2 regions of the Virgibacillus kimchii genome follow, and region 2 is predicted to be linked to the other one. Evidence: a T-box and tRNA genes for the amino acid it is inferred to sense, from the RefSeq annotation. Region 2 holds a T-box; the other holds one or more tRNA genes.

Region 1 (7,760 bases), 850 kb from region 2:
GATTGTCTTAAATTCGTTAAAGCTCTAACCCGTACTTTTAATTCCAATGCATCCACCGGCTTGACGATATAATCATTGGCACCTGCATGGAAGCCGGTATAAATATCCTCAAGCTGATTACGTGCCGTAAGCAGCAAAACAGGTAATTCAGAAATTGTGAATTGATTGCGGATTATGCTCGTTAACTCATAACCTGACATGTATGGCATCATTACATCAGAAATAATCAAATCCAACCTTCCATCATTAACCAAATCTAATGCCTGCTCACCACTTGAGGCAGTAATGACTTCATATCCTGAAGCCAGCATCGTTTCTAGCACTCTTAAATTTACAGGGTCATCATCCACAATTAATATTTTTGCTTTGCTTCCTCTCATTCCAAAGTGGTTATTAGAATGTTCAGCCTCATCTACTACATTGACTTCCTGTACGGAATCAATGGTAGCAGCGGCCTCTGACTTCCTTTCTGCCTCATGTGCAGAGCTTCCAATCAACGGGAGTGTAAAAGAAAATGTAGATCCCTTACCACTCATTGAATCCACAATAATCTCCCCGCCATGTAATTCAACCAATTGCTTACATATGCTCAGACCTAAACCTAGCCCGCCGCCTATGGAAGTTATACTTGAATCCTCCTGCTCATAAGGCTGAAAGATTTTGTTGAGCACTTCCTTACTCATGCCAACTCCGGTATCCTGCACATACACCTTAGCCATTTTATTGTTATGATCCGCAGATATTGTTATAGTTCCGCTATTCGTATATTTAACCGCATTATGAAGCAGATTGAACAGGATTTGAATGAGCCGGTTTTCATCTGCATGTACATTTGGAAAAGCATGCGGAATATTAAGGTTAAACTGAAGTTCTTTTCCATCCGCCATAAAGCGAACCATATCCAAAACACCATGGCTCACTGTTCGGAGATCTATATTGTCCTTTTTCAGCTTTATACGATGTTCCTGCAGGCGAGTGACATCAAGCAGATCATTCAGTGTAAATGTCATTCGCTGACCTACATTTATCAAAAGCTTCAGGTTATCCCTATTTTTCTCCGACAATTTTTCTTCTTTATCATCTAAAATGGTTTGCGCAATATTAATAACCCCGTGTAATGGATTTCGCAATTCATGGGATGTGTTTGCCAAAAATTCATCCTTCGACTTATCCGCTTCCTGTAGTTCTTTTGTTTGCTGTTCATTTATTTGCGCCATACGTATATGGCGATTGAAAAGAAGCAGGGCGATCATAATAATGGAAATGAGAAAATCAAACGGGTAATATGGAATGTCCACGAATCCCAATATGATTAAAGCACCCCAAATTACATTAGAAGTATAACTTGTAACGAATAACAATATGAAAATGGCATCCGGGTCATTATTTCGAACTGCCTTTATCGTTTCCATAAATAAAAACGTTATAGCCAATATATATAGTATGATAACAAGCACTGCTAAATAGGCCAGATAATGAAAAGGCAATATTAAGCCAATGACTACTGAAAAAATGGCTAAGTATAATATCAGAGCATAAAACCTGGTTTTTACCCGAAATAAATACTTAACAAAAGTGGCTAAAGCCAGCAGCGTACTAATAAATAAAAATAGCAATAATTTATAGTACCAGATTAAATCGATTGGCAGCTGTAATGCACCGTCGTCATCTATTAAAATAGTAACCCCATGCGCTAACAGCATAAATCCAAAGAATAAAATTTCTTTTTGATATCTTCCCTTTCCGAGAAAATATACTATAAAGGCGTACATACTATGTAATAAATAAATAACAGCAACAACGATTTGCAATGTAATGGATCTGTTATTTTCTGTTGAAATTGCATTTGCTGTACCTATTTGAACAGATTCATTAATACCTCCCCAAAAAGGTATTTCAAAATTGGAGACATGTACCGTTAATGCCAATTCATTCGTTTCAGTGTGGAAAAACGTAGAAAAAGGAAAACGTGCACCTTCTGATTGTTCAGCTATTGTTGCAGGAGCCCCGGATTCAACCATCAAATTTCCATCTATAAATACGGCTCCGGCTGACCTCACACTAGTCATCCGGAGACCATAAAGTTGTTGCTCTTCATTAGGAAGATGCATGTTGAGCCGATATGTCCCGTAACCGTAGGCAGATTCATTTTCTTGATAACTGTTCCAATCATCGGGAACAGAAATTAAAATTTTTTCTTCGTTGCTGACATCTTCGTATGGTTCTATAAATTGGTTGGGGATAAACTCCCATTCACCATCAAGCGTTATCACCTGATTGTCACTAAACTCCCAATCTGTTAAATCAATTACACCTTGCTCGGCTTGAGGGTGGTCAGGCGTTTGATGATAAATCATCCAGCTAAATCGAAAGCTGGTTAATATAAGGAAGAAGAAAGTAATGATGAGGAAAATCTTTCTTCTGGTTATCTGTCGATCGGTGTTCATGGACATGTTCATTCCTTTAGAGACGACGTTGCTATCAGCTTAATTATGCCCTAACACCTTTACAGTTACAAGGGAACCCTTAATAAAAGTTTTACTAAACCCATTCATCCCTAAACTCGACAAAAACCGGGAAGTGACAGGCACTGCAATAGCGAACATTCCGAACATTTAGAATTGGGGGGTCAGACCCCATGATCGGGATGACAGGATTTGAACCTGCGGCCCCTAGCACCCCATGCTAGTGCTCTACCAAGCTGAGCTACATCCCGGAAAATAAAAGTTAATAATAGTATACCAACTTTTGGGGTGCCTAGTATAGTAAATAGTTCATAAATGAAGAAAGACCATCATTTTCAATGTAAAATAGAAGTACCTATCACAGAACTTCCAATTACTAATCACTCAAAGGAGATGAAAATGATGGTCCATACATTATTGAACCATATTCAAGGTAAGAATGGAAGTCGATGGGCAGAATTTATTCGAAAAACAGGAGGAGAAAAGATATTAATCGTAGCGGTGGATGCAGCGAAGTATACGCATAAGGCCACAATCTGTACATTTTATGGAGATATTCTGGTAAAACCATTTGAGTTTGATGCATCCGGGACTGGATTTGAGAAGGTAAGGAATTTGGTTGAGAGTGAAAAGAAAAAACATAAAATGAAAGAGGTTGTTATTGGCATTGAAACAACGGGGCATTATTATGAGGATCTGGTGAGGCGCAGTTATAAAGAGGGTTATATGGTTCGGGTTATAAATGCAGCGACCACAGCACAAGTACGGGAGATGCTTTTAAATTCATCCAAGACAGACAACCTGGATTTAATGGCGATTGTACAAGCGATAATATACGGTCATGGCACAACGCATGAATTAAGCTCGGATACGATGAATAACCTGCAAAAGCTAACTCGTGCAAGACGTGAGTTAGTGGCAGAGCGTTCATCTGTACAAAATCAAATACGTGTCCATTTAGACCATATATTCCGCGAATTTCAAGGGAAAAGTGTATGGGAAAACGGCAAGCGAGAACAGAAAAAGCCCTTTTCCGATTTATTTGGGAAGTCGTCGGTTTACATCATGAGAAATTGCCCACATCCAAGCGATATCGTGGAACTTGGAGTGAAAGGCTTACGTGCTCTTTCGGTACGTGAAAATCTAAAACTGCGAGATGATACGATTCAATGCTTGCTTGATTTTGCCAATCAATCCATTTCACAGCCAAAGGAATGTGTCCAGGCGGATCAATTCCTGCTTAATCAGCGTCTGGATCAACTGGAATTATTAAATAAACAGATTAAAAAGCTGGAAAGAGAGATTGAGGATTTATTTGTACAGACAGAGGGGGCGGTCCTTCTTAGCGTGCCGGGTATTGGAGTCGTTACTGGAGCTGAATTATACGCGGAAATGGAGGATATTTCTGATTTCGATCATGCGGGACAATTAATAAAAATGGCAGGGACAAACCCAGTCGTGAAGCAGTCAGGGGATAGGAGACCTTCTTACTACGCTGTTTCCAAACAGGGGAGGAAGCCTTTCCGAAATGTTGTTTATCAGGCCGGCCGGTCTTTAGCCAGTAATAACCCGGAAATGAAACAGAAATATAAAGAGCTCATTGAACGCGGAAAAGTCGCTCCACAGGCTTACATTGCTTTGGGAAACCGGATGATTCGATTAGCCTTTTCCATGATTAAGCATCAGACGTTATACCGTACAAATCATAAAGATTATACTTTACTCAATCAAATAAGCAAAAAGCTGCACAGCGCTAATACAAAGCTGTTTTTCGAAAAATTTGCCGCAACGATAGACTATCAGTCTGCCTAACTGGAAATTAAGTAATTATAGACAGTGAGCCAGTTATGACAAAAGTGATCCATTCACTGGAAAATAGCACTATCTTAACCACAGCTTTAGCTGCTTGCCCTTGACCGCCGTGCCACTTCTTAGTGATCGCTGGAAGGGGGCGGGGCCCCGCCAGCGGAACTTAGAAGTGAATGTCCGTGGTACGCTGCTGATGCGGATGGAGCCCTAAAGGCTGTTTTTCTACCATCCGCCATCAAAACCACTACCACGGACACAAACAAGGTCAAGGATGGTGGGATACATGGCATGAATGATATTATTTGATGTTTTTATTCACTAAGTAGAACACGAAGCATGAACTGATTAAAGCCATTTGTTTTTATAAGCTATAGGAAGTGAAAATGGAGCTCCTCTAGGACGTTAGATTACATTGAACAACGTGCCTGAGGCTCCAGACCTCGTGTGACAGCGTTATGGATCTTGTCCTGCAAGTACGAATAATACGTGAAAATCTAAGTTTATATCACTAGGTTGTATCCTCTGCAGGATAAAAAAGCAAGATCCCTTTTACGTTCTAGAGGGGCTCTATTATAAAGTTCTGTGATGGATGAGTCTTTTCAGAAAACAAAGAAAATGAAGGGCTTTAGTTAAACTTACCCTTTTTTCGGTAAAATTACCTATTGACTTATTTACCATTATACGCTGTCACTCCCCGAAATTGCTCGAATATTGTCGAAACATATAGTGTTGTTACTTAAAAGCGATTGGATAGAAAAAATTACCTGGAAAAAAATAGTTCCGATCATCATAAAGCGATTACCGGAACTATTTTAGAGATCATTTTGATACTTTGTTATGCCGTGCAAAAACAGATTTCAGTTTAATTACATTTTGCTTGCTTTCAAGGTGGCCCATTCTGCACGCTGTTTTAAAAATCGGGTAAAATATTCTGCACTCAACACCATTAGGAACATGACGATTGTTATACTCAGCATCTCATCGTAAGCAATCATACGTGAAGCCCGGACGAGTTCCCATCCAATCCCGCCTGCACCAACAACACCGAGCACAGCAGAATAGCGGAGGTTGATATCGAACCGAAAAACAGACCATGAAATAAAAATACTCATGATGGATGGGAGGACACCTTGCATAATGACTTGGAACCGACTGCCTCCCGTAGATTTAATTGCTTCAATCACCCCCGAATCGATTTCCTCCATCGATTCAGCATATACTTTTACCAGCATTCCGATACTATTTACAGCCAATGCAAGAATTCCCGGTGTAGGGCCAAGTCCAACAGCAATAATAAACAGAAGTGCCCAAATTAATGCAGGAACGGCTCTTACAAACGCAGCAAAGGCTTTCACTGCATAACTGATTGATATGTGTGGCGTCAGATTTTTGGCTGCGAAAAAAGCGAGAATGATGGAAAATATAATTCCCCAGAAAGTTCCCAATACAGCTATTTGTAATGACTCAACAGCAGCACCCCATACATTAATGGGATCATCCAGCACAGGCGGAAACATGTTGTTCAGCAGGTTTTGTGTTCTTGCAAAGCTGTTCAACAGTTTTTCCGGGACGATTTCCAATTGAAGCAGGCTGATCAAAAAGAAGACAACGGCCAACCCGCCGAAAATCCATTTATTAAGTTTATTTTTATGTTGCCGCATGTCATTCATAAGATCTTCTCCCGTATGAAAGCTGTTGTAAATTCAACAAGCAGAATGAGTATAAAAATCATTAAAATCCCAACTGTTGCTTCCTGATATTGAAACAAACTAATGCTTCCTTCCAGCGCATAACCAATGCCACCTGCACCTACGACTCCCAAAACTGCTGCCTCTCTTATATTTAAATCCATTTTATATAATGACCACGAGACAAAGCCTGGTTTAAATTGGGGCCAAACACCTTGACCAATAGTTTGAAACCAACTTGCACCGGTTGACCTAACAGCTTCCACCTGTTGGTAATCGATTTCTTCCAGCAAATCAGCAAACGCTCTGCCAAGTATCCCGATACCCGATAAACCTAAAGCTATCGTACCTGCCAATGGTCCTAACCCTATCGCAGCAACGAGAAGGATCCCCCATACCATCGCTGGAATGGAGCGTAAAAATGTGATAAATGACCTGCTTGTTATGGCAATTGCAGGATGAATGGTCGTAGTTCGTGCAGCCATAAAACCAAAAAACAGGGAAAAAACAACAGAAAAAATCAACCCGACATAACTCATATATAACGTATCCAATGCAGGACCAATAAATGATCCAATCGTAGTGAAATCAGGGGGGAGCATATCCTGAAATATAAAAACGGATATATTCGCAGCACCCGAAATGAGATCCATCATATTAAAATTTGTGCCAATCCAGGACCATACCACTAAAACAGCGATAATGGCCCATATGATAAAGTGGTTTTGGCTTAATTTCCTGTTTCTGTGGTTAAATTTTCTATATTGTACTTCGTAAGGGTTAAGCGTATTGCTCTCCGCTCTGTAAGCGGAAGTGTTCATATTTTTGCCCCTCCTGAGAATAAATGTGTTCAATCATTGCTTTGGAAAGTTCTGCTGGTTGACCGTCAAATAACACTTCTCCAGCTTTTATTCCGACAATGCGATCTGCAAATTGCTTAGCAAAATCCACCTGATGTAAATTTACAATAGTAGTGATGCCGTCCTCTTCACTGATTTTTTTCAAATACTTTATCACTTTTTCGGATGAAGCAGGGTCAAGGCTGGCTATAGGCTCGTCTGCCAGGATAAGGGAAGGTTTTTGGGCAATGGCTCTGGCGATTCCTACACGCTGCTGTTGGCCTCCGCTCAGTTCATCCGCTCATTTAAATGCGTGTTCTCTCATGCCAACCCTTTCCAAAATGCGAAAGGCTTCCAATACATCTGTTTTGGAAAACCTTCCAAATCCTCCCTTTAAAGTTGACATATACCCCAGTCTTCCATGAAGTACGTTATGAACAGTGCTGGAGCGATTTATAAGATTGAACCCTTGAAAAATCATCCCAATTTGACGGCGCATTAATCTTAAATTTTTGCCTTTGGCCTTTGTGATATTTACATCCTGAAATATGACATCACCGGAAGTTGGAGGATTCAAAATGTTAATGGATCGCAGGAATGTACTCTTTCCAGCACCGCTCGGACCAATAATGGAAACCAATTCACCTTTTTTAAATGAAAGTGATATATTCTTTAGTGCTTCTGTTCCATCTGGGTACACTTTGGATAAATCCCTTGTTTCCAGAAATACTTTTGTCATACTGTATTCTCCTCTGTTGTTAATTTAACAATTCTTCCGGGCTCATCTCTAAATTTTCCGCCGTTTGACGCACAACGTCATAAGCCTCATCCTCAATAGGGTAGAAACCGCTGATTCCTCTTTCTTCAAAAAACTGTTCATCCTCATAGGAAAAGTAGAATTCCCTGATTGCTTCTTTTAAGTCTTCCGGAAGCTCCGCACGATAAGCATCAGGCCCCCG
Region 2 (7,760 bases):
AGAATTTCATCTGCATGTTCTGCTGAACCTGTCAGCGGGTCCTCCACCATTTCCACTTCCCAGGAAATATTTTTATTTATTTTCTGTTCAAAAATATCAGGAAGATCATTAATGAATTTTTTTGTAATTGCCGTTGGTAATTCCGGAGCAGTGATAAGACCAACAGAAACTTGTTCTTCCATCACCTGCACCCCCTTCCTTTCCAAAACTCCTTTATCAGGAGCTTTCTGCTGACTCCTTTTCTTTTTCCTCTTCTTCTTTTTCTTCCTCTTTCTCTATCTCGTAATGACGCTGCTTCTGCCTGTATGAATAAGTAATATCACGGATCTTTTCTTCATCTTCAATACCCGTGCCAATCGCCCCTGCCAGCGTTCCAAGAGAAGTGATCAGCCATACGAGGGAAAAATAATATTCCGGTGTAGGTGTATCCTCCAATCCGGTCCACGCCTCAAACAGCGACGGTGGAACGAATACAGCAATGGCAACCAGAAATATGATAAAAAGCATGATATAGTTACTGATAATAATGACACCCAAGGTAGTAAAAGTTGTCCAATTATATAAGTCCCGCCAACGCTTCTTCCCTTTTTCAGTTGGTTTCTCCCACAAATCATGGGAGAAAATCACCCAAATAATCGTCCCCAGTATGGCCAGTATCATGACCCCAATAAACCTTTCCGGACTGTAGGCAATGCTCAGTTCCCAGGGAGTAGGGAAGATGGAAATATACGTTCCGGTAGCAAAGGATAGGGTAATGAGTTTATTAAATGAAAACAGGGCTGTCCACGGGCGATTGGCAAAAGTCATCCCGGATAACACCCGCAACCGGCCAATCATACGAGATTGTACGATGTAACGGACATCCACTTGTTCATCATCCTCTTCTGTTCTTTTAGTCAGTGACAGGGAAAAGGGTTTTGGTTTAGGAAAACGTTTATTGTTGCTCTTCTTTAGAAATGGTTTCATATGAACAACATTGGTAGCAAAGGAATCCTCGTGCGAGTACCGATAATATAATTCTCCCATTATTTGAATAAATGCTTTTTTCACCCTGCTTCGCATAGGCATAAAGCCAAATACAGGGATGGAAATCTGTCCTACGCTATTTTCAATACTGGCATCAGCCACTACGAGATGTTTGCCTGAAAACAAAGGCAAATCTGTTAAGCAAATAGCATAATTCCAGTCATACTCTTTCTTTATATTCACTACTTTATCTAAAATCTGGTTAGTGTTTTCAGCCACTCCAATTAATGGATCTATGAGTGATTCAACTTCCCAGTTCACCCGGTCATCAATGGCATCGGAAAGAAATTCATGTACTTCTTTTTTTAGGTCCTCCGCAATATCCGCAGGTAGATTGGGTGCGGCAATAATACCCACTGCTACAGACTCCATAACCTTTGCCTCCAATAATTACTCGTCAAGAATATGTATTCCATCAATATATTCCCCATTTATTAATTTGAAAACAGCACCCTATCTATTGAAATATTTTCCTTTTTGATATTCATGATAAAAATTGGTATAATACCCTCTGTGCAAGATGATAATTAAATATTTCACCACAAATTGTGTATCTTGCAAATATACAAAATGACAGGTGGTAGAAACATGGAAGGGAATAAAGATTATCGGGTTTTATTGTATTATAACTATGTGCAAATGGATGATCCCGAAGGCTATGCAGCGGAGCATTTGAAATTCTGCAAGGACCTGGGACTCAGAGGGAGAATTCTCGTTGCTCATGAAGGAATCAATGGTACGGTTTCGGGTACAGTGGAACAGACTGATAAGTATATGGAAGCCATGCACAGCGACCCACGCTTTAAAGATATGGTTTTCAAAATGGATGAACATGACGGGCATGCCTTTAAGAAAATGCATGTAAGACCTCGTAAAGAACTGGTTACTCTAAGACTGGAAGATGACATAAACCCTTTGGAAACAACAGGAAATTATTTATCACCAAAGGAATTTTATGAAGCCATGCAGGAAGAAGATACTGTCGTCATCGATGCCCGGAATGATTATGAATATGATTTGGGGCACTTCCGGGGTGCAGTTCGCCCTGACATTGAAACATTCCGTGAACTTCCCGAATGGATTAGGGAAAATAAAGAGCAATTCGAGGGAAAAAAAATATTAACTTATTGTACCGGCGGAATCCGTTGCGAAAAATTTTCCGGCTGGATGCTTGAAGAAGGGTTTGAAGATGTTTCCCAGCTGCACGGCGGAATTGTAAGCTATGGAAAAGACCCTGAAGTACAAGGTGAATTATGGGATGGAAAATGCTATGTGTTTGATGAACGCATCTCGGTTCCGATCAACCAAAAAGAGCACGTCGTCGTCGGCGCAGATTATTTTGACGGTCAGCCGTGCGAGCGCTATGTGAATTGTGCGAACCCTGAATGCAACAAACAAATCCTGTGCTCGGAAGAAAATGAGCATAAATATATGCGCGGCTGCACGCATGAATGCCGTGTAAGTCCGAGAAATATGTATGTAAAAGAACATGATTTATCCCAGGAAGAAGTCAATCGCAGACTTGAATTACTGGGTGAAAGCTATAGAAAAGAAGCATAAATTTTATTCTTTATTGGAAAGACGGCTTGTGTGACAGCCGTCTTTTTCGTTTTCATACAGGGTTTCAAAAGAAACAAATAGTAAAATCTGTATCTTTTGACATGTAATTACCATTATTGCTACGCTATACCAAAGGAGGTATGTACATGAGTGTTTATCAATTTTCAGCCCAAACACAGAAAAATGGGGAAATTTCGCTCGGTGACTATAAAGACAATGTACTTCTTATTGTAAATACAGCAAGTGAATGCGGATTCACCCCCCAATTTCAAGGTTTGCAAAAGCTGTATGAAAAGTACAACTCTCAAGGCTTTGAAATACTTGGTTTTCCATGCAATCAATTCGGTAATCAAGACCCCGGTACGGATGAAGAAATAACCCACTTTTGCCAAAGCAACTATGGAGTAACGTTCCCTATGTTTAATAAAATAGATGTAAAAGGGGACGACGCACATCCCCTTTTCACATACCTAACTGATGAAGCAGGCGGGATGCTGAACAAGCAAATAAAGTGGAACTTTACCAAGTTCCTGATTGATAAGGATGGAAAAGTGATTAAACGTTACGCCCCCCAGACCAAACCGGAGAACATAGAAAAAGATATTGAAAATGCTTTGGCATAAACAAAACGGCAATGGTAATTCCAGCTTTTTAAGAGAAGCAAAAAACGAGCCCTCGATATAAGCGCTCGTTTTTTATTTGGGGATTAGTAAGCTTTCGCCCAATAAACCAGTTCTTTTGCCTCTTTTCCGCAGCACACGCAGGAATCGGATACTTGTTCCTGTTCAAATGGGATACAGCGGGAGGTTGCTGTCGTTTCCTCTTTAATTTTTTCTTCACATTCCTCGCTGCCGCACCACATTGCTTTAATAAAACCAGTGTTTTCTTCAAGCGTTTGTTTGAAATCTTCCATATTCGTTGCCACACTCGTTTTTTCTTCCATATGTGCTTTTGCTTTATTAAACAAGTTTTGCTGTATCTCTTCCAATAAAGCAGGCAACCTTTTTTGCAAATCCTTCAGTGGAACAAACTCTTTTTCACCAGTATCACGGCGTACAAGCACCACCTGATCCTTTTCAATATCCTTTGGTCCCAATTCAATACGGACAGGAATGCCTTGGATTTCTGTTTCATTAAATTTCCATCCGGGCGTTTTGTCGCTCGGATCAATATCGACACGAACCAGGTCCTTCAAGCGATCACGAAGCTCATATGCTTTATCCAGCACGCCTTCTTTATGCTGGGCGATCGGTACAATTTTAGCCTGTGTCGGTGCAATGTTAGGCGGTATTACAAGCCCACGGTTATCTCCGTGTACCATAATCAACGCACCCATAATTCGTGTGGACAGACCCCAGGATGTCTGGTGAACAAACTGACTTTTCCCTTCCTTATCCAAATACGTAATATCAAAGGCTTCCGCAAATCCGGAACCGAAATGATGGGATGTAGCGGACTGCAATGCTCTGCCGTCATGCATTAACGCTTCAATGGTCAGTGTATAGTTGGCCCCTGCAAACTTTTCACTTGCGGTTTTACGCCCTCGGATCACCGGGATCGCTAAGTAGCTCTCTGTTAAATCAGCATAAACTCCAAGCATGCGATCGGTTTCTTCTGCTGCATCATCCGACGTAGCGTGGGCTGTATGACCTTCCTGCCAATGGAACTCGGATGTTCGCAGAAACGGTCTCGTTGTTTTCTCCCAGCGCACGACATTTCCCCATTGGTTGTAGAGCTTTGGCAAGTCCCGATACGAATGGATATTTTTAGAGTAATATTCACAGAACAACACTTCGGATGTTGGTCGTACAGCAATTCTTTCAGCAAGCTCCTCATCTCCGCCGTGGGTCACCCAGGCAACTTCAGGTGCAAAACCCTCCACATGGTCCTTCTCTTTTTGCAGCAGGCTTTCCGGAATAAACAATGGAAAGGACACATTGGAATGTCCTGTTTCCTTAAATTTTTTATCCAGTTCATTTTTAATGTTTTCCCAAATGGCATAGCCATAAGGTTTAATAATCATTGTGCCGCGGACTTGCCCGTAATCGACCAGCTCCGCTTGTTTTACTACATCTGTATACCACTGGGCGAAGTCTTCCTCCATCGCCGTAATTTTTTCCACAAAATCCTTATTCTTTTTACCCACTTCCATACACCTCTTTATTCTTTTTATTAAAAATACAAAAAACCTCCATCCAAAAAAGGGACCGAGGTTGTGGTGGTACCACCCTTGTTTGCAAACAGCATAGAACCGTTTGCACACTTTACTTGATAACGGTCAAGAACCGCGCCCATCTTATAAGCTTGTCAACGCTTTTTCGACGGGGAACTCTTGAGGCAGGTTCCAATTGACTTCTTTAGGAATTTCCAGCACCATTCCCTCTCTGTAAAAGAAAATCAAGTATACTAATCCTCATCAACGTTTCCTGTATTTAGTTTTAAATATATCTATAAAACAGCAGAAAGTCAAGATTCAGGGGAAAAAGGTTGTCTTTAAACCACTTTTCCTCCCAGCGTGTCAACGAAATGACCAAGTGCCCAATCATGACCGGACTGGTTAAAACTTGCCACGGCATCTTTGTGCACGACTACTTTAAATCCTTTGTTGTATGCATCCACCGCCGTATGCAGCACACAAATATCCGTGCAGACGCCGATAATGTGGACTTCGTCAATGTTCCGCTCCCTCAGTTTCAACTCCAGATCTGTTCCGGCAAAGGCACTGTAACGGGTTTTATCAAAATAATAGACATGATCCTTATCTTTATTTTCCTCAAATACTGTTTCCAGTTTCCCGTATAAATCCCGACCTTTAGTACCAATGATATTATGCGGCGGGAACAAATCGGATTCCGGATGAAGGTCATCTCCCTCCTTGTGCGCATCAATGGCAAAAACGACAAAATCTCCCGCATCGATAAATTCCTTCGTTAAAGAGACTACTTTGTCTTCAATAGCCTGTCCCGGAGCACCACAAGTCAGCTTTCCGTCGTCGGCGACAAAATCCACCGTATAATCCACATTAAGCAATGCCCGCTTCCCCATTCCAACCCACTTCCTTTTTTATTTTTTTTGATTATTCCTTTCGTTTTTCCGCCAATGGGTCAAAGCCGTCCCCTGCCATTTTGAAGGAATCCTTCCCTTCATTTAATTCGGTCAGAAAGACATCCCAATTAGCTGCATTTACTGCAATTAAAAACAGACGATCAAGTACATCCAGATCATCAATGGCCATTACTTTTCCCTTTACATCTTCCGGCACCCGGCCAAACCGCATTTGAATCAGTCCAAGCAAATCTTCCTTTTCCGCCTTATTGATCGTTTCATGCCTGTGATCATGTTCATGATCCATATCCATGTTTAGCCTCCTTGTAAGATGAAACTGTTTTCATTTTGCTACCATCTTAACACAGCAGGAGGGCACGACAAAACAAGACACTACAGCTGGCTTATTTTTATTGGATGGGCTTCCCCAAGCTTCCTTGCAGCAGCATGGTAAGTTGGACCAACCATTTCCGTGTAGGAAAAGCCATGTTCAATGGCCGTGGTAACAAAGCTTTTGGATAAACCAACCGCATCTGCAACGGATTTACCTTTCGCCAGATATGCAGCGATTGCCGCAGAATACGTGCAGCCTGCCCCACTTGTATTGACAGTATCAATCCGTGGTGCTTCAAACATGGTAATCCCTTTCCCGTCATACAAAACGTCCACTGCAGGACCTTTTAGCCTGCCTCCTTTCACGAGGACATATTTGGCACCAAGAGAATACAGATCAATAGCGGCCTGTTTTAAGCCTTCTACATCGTTAATTTGCCTGTTGTCCAACAGGAATGAAGCTTCCGGGATGTTGGGTGTAATGATGGTTGCCCGCGGAATGAGTTTTTTCTTTAAGGCTTCAATCGCATCATCCGCCAAAAGTTTGGAATCCAGTTTGCCGACCATGACCGGATCAACGACAACCGACCTGATCTCTGACCCTCTGATTAAATCCGCAACGCTCGAAATAACTTCCTTGGAAAAGAGCATACCTGTTTTCAGCCCTTCTGCACCGACCTGTTTCATCGCTGTATCAAATTGCGCTTCAATTGCTTCGATTGACTGCGGGTGTACATTCTTATCCGTTTTCGGGTGCCTTCCCACAATGGCTGTTACAACACTCATTCCGTAAATGTCCAATTCCTGAAAAGTTTTTAAGTCTGCTTGAATACCCGCACTGCCTCCCGCTGCAGAACCTGCAATGGTAATTACTCTTGCTGGATAATTCATTTTGCAAAACCCCATTCAATTCTTTTTTCTAGAATAATATTACTATAAAAAACCAGACAATCATAACAAATTGCAAGACCACTTTGGCAAAAGTACCGCTCAAAAACCCAATCAAAGAGCCGAACGAAGCACGCAACGCTTCTGCTGTCGTTCTTCTTTGCATCATTTCGATCAGGAAAACAACCGCAAAAGGCACGATTATAATGCCGAATGGAGGCATTATAAAAGACCCGACAATGACAGCTACTGCAGCTCCTCTTTCGCCCGACTTGCTGCCGCCGTATTTTTTCACAAAATAACTATTTGCAATGATATCGGCCATAATAAGTATAATGGTAAAAACAATCATGGCAATCCAGAAAAAGAAATTCAGTTGGTCCGGGTTCAACACAAAATGATAAAGCAAAAAGCCAACCCATATGACAAGCACAGACGGAATGATCGGAAAAATAACACCTGCAAAACTTAAAAGAAATAAGGTAATAATAATGATCCATATTAGAATATCCAGCATGATTTCCTCCATTATTTACGTTTTCGAAACATGCTTCCGTATTATTTCTCTTGCTTTCTTTTCCCTTTTTCATTTTCTTCATGTTTAATAATGCTTAAAAACGATAATAACATAACATTAGGACACGAGGACAGCGTATTCATTGGTCCAGGGAGTTATTTAATATGAAATTGATACGTAGATTAATAGTTCTATTAATAGTAATATTGATCTTTTTCACCATTGGTTATCTGATATACGATGAGTTCAGCAAACGATATGTTTATTTGGGATCGGATGCACCACTTCCAACAGAGCTGCATCCAAAGGTGGAAGAGAAAAAGAATGAGCTGATACAACAAGCGGATGAAATAGGGATACAAGTTGTCATTACCGATACAGTTCGTTCCAT

The links. A T-box is a leader RNA that pairs with one kind of tRNA and senses whether it is charged. The one in region 2 lies ahead of proS (proline--tRNA ligase), so its partner is inferred to be a tRNA-Pro.
Region 1: it encodes a tRNA-Pro, which carries the amino acid that the T-box ahead of proS (proline--tRNA ligase) is inferred to sense. The anticodon was not compared.

The regions. Positions count from the first base shown of each region.
Region 1 covers NZ_AP043951.1:291,038-298,797, forward strand. Annotated here, with positions in the region: gene ACZ42C_RS01640 (hybrid sensor histidine kinase/response regulator) at 1-2,447, opposite strand, end outside; tRNA gene ACZ42C_RS01645 (tRNA-Pro) at 2,643-2,716, opposite strand; gene ACZ42C_RS01650 (IS110 family RNA-guided transposase) at 2,865-4,277, shown strand; gene phnE (phosphonate ABC transporter, permease protein PhnE) at 5,141-5,944, opposite strand; gene phnE (phosphonate ABC transporter, permease protein PhnE) at 5,941-6,783, opposite strand; partial or broken gene phnC (phosphonate ABC transporter ATP-binding protein) at 6,743-7,540, opposite strand; gene ACZ42C_RS01670 (phosphate/phosphite/phosphonate ABC transporter substrate-binding protein) at 7,560-7,760, opposite strand, start outside.
Region 2 covers NZ_AP043951.1:3,661,277-3,669,036, reverse strand. Annotated here, with positions in the region: gene ACZ42C_RS17845 (5,10-methylene-tetrahydrofolate dehydrogenase) at 1-182, opposite strand, end outside; gene ACZ42C_RS17840 (hypothetical protein) at 217-1,398, opposite strand; gene trhO (oxygen-dependent tRNA uridine(34) hydroxylase TrhO) at 1,615-2,586, shown strand; gene ACZ42C_RS17830 (glutathione peroxidase) at 2,733-3,209, shown strand; gene proS (proline--tRNA ligase) at 3,293-4,732, opposite strand; T-box leader at 4,786-5,015, opposite strand; gene ACZ42C_RS17820 (cysteine hydrolase family protein) at 5,080-5,631, opposite strand; gene ACZ42C_RS17815 (hypothetical protein) at 5,663-5,944, opposite strand; gene thiD (bifunctional hydroxymethylpyrimidine kinase/phosphomethylpyrimidine kinase) at 6,025-6,855, opposite strand; gene ACZ42C_RS17805 (DUF456 domain-containing protein) at 6,884-7,369, opposite strand; gene ACZ42C_RS17800 (M15 family metallopeptidase) at 7,534-7,760, shown strand, end outside.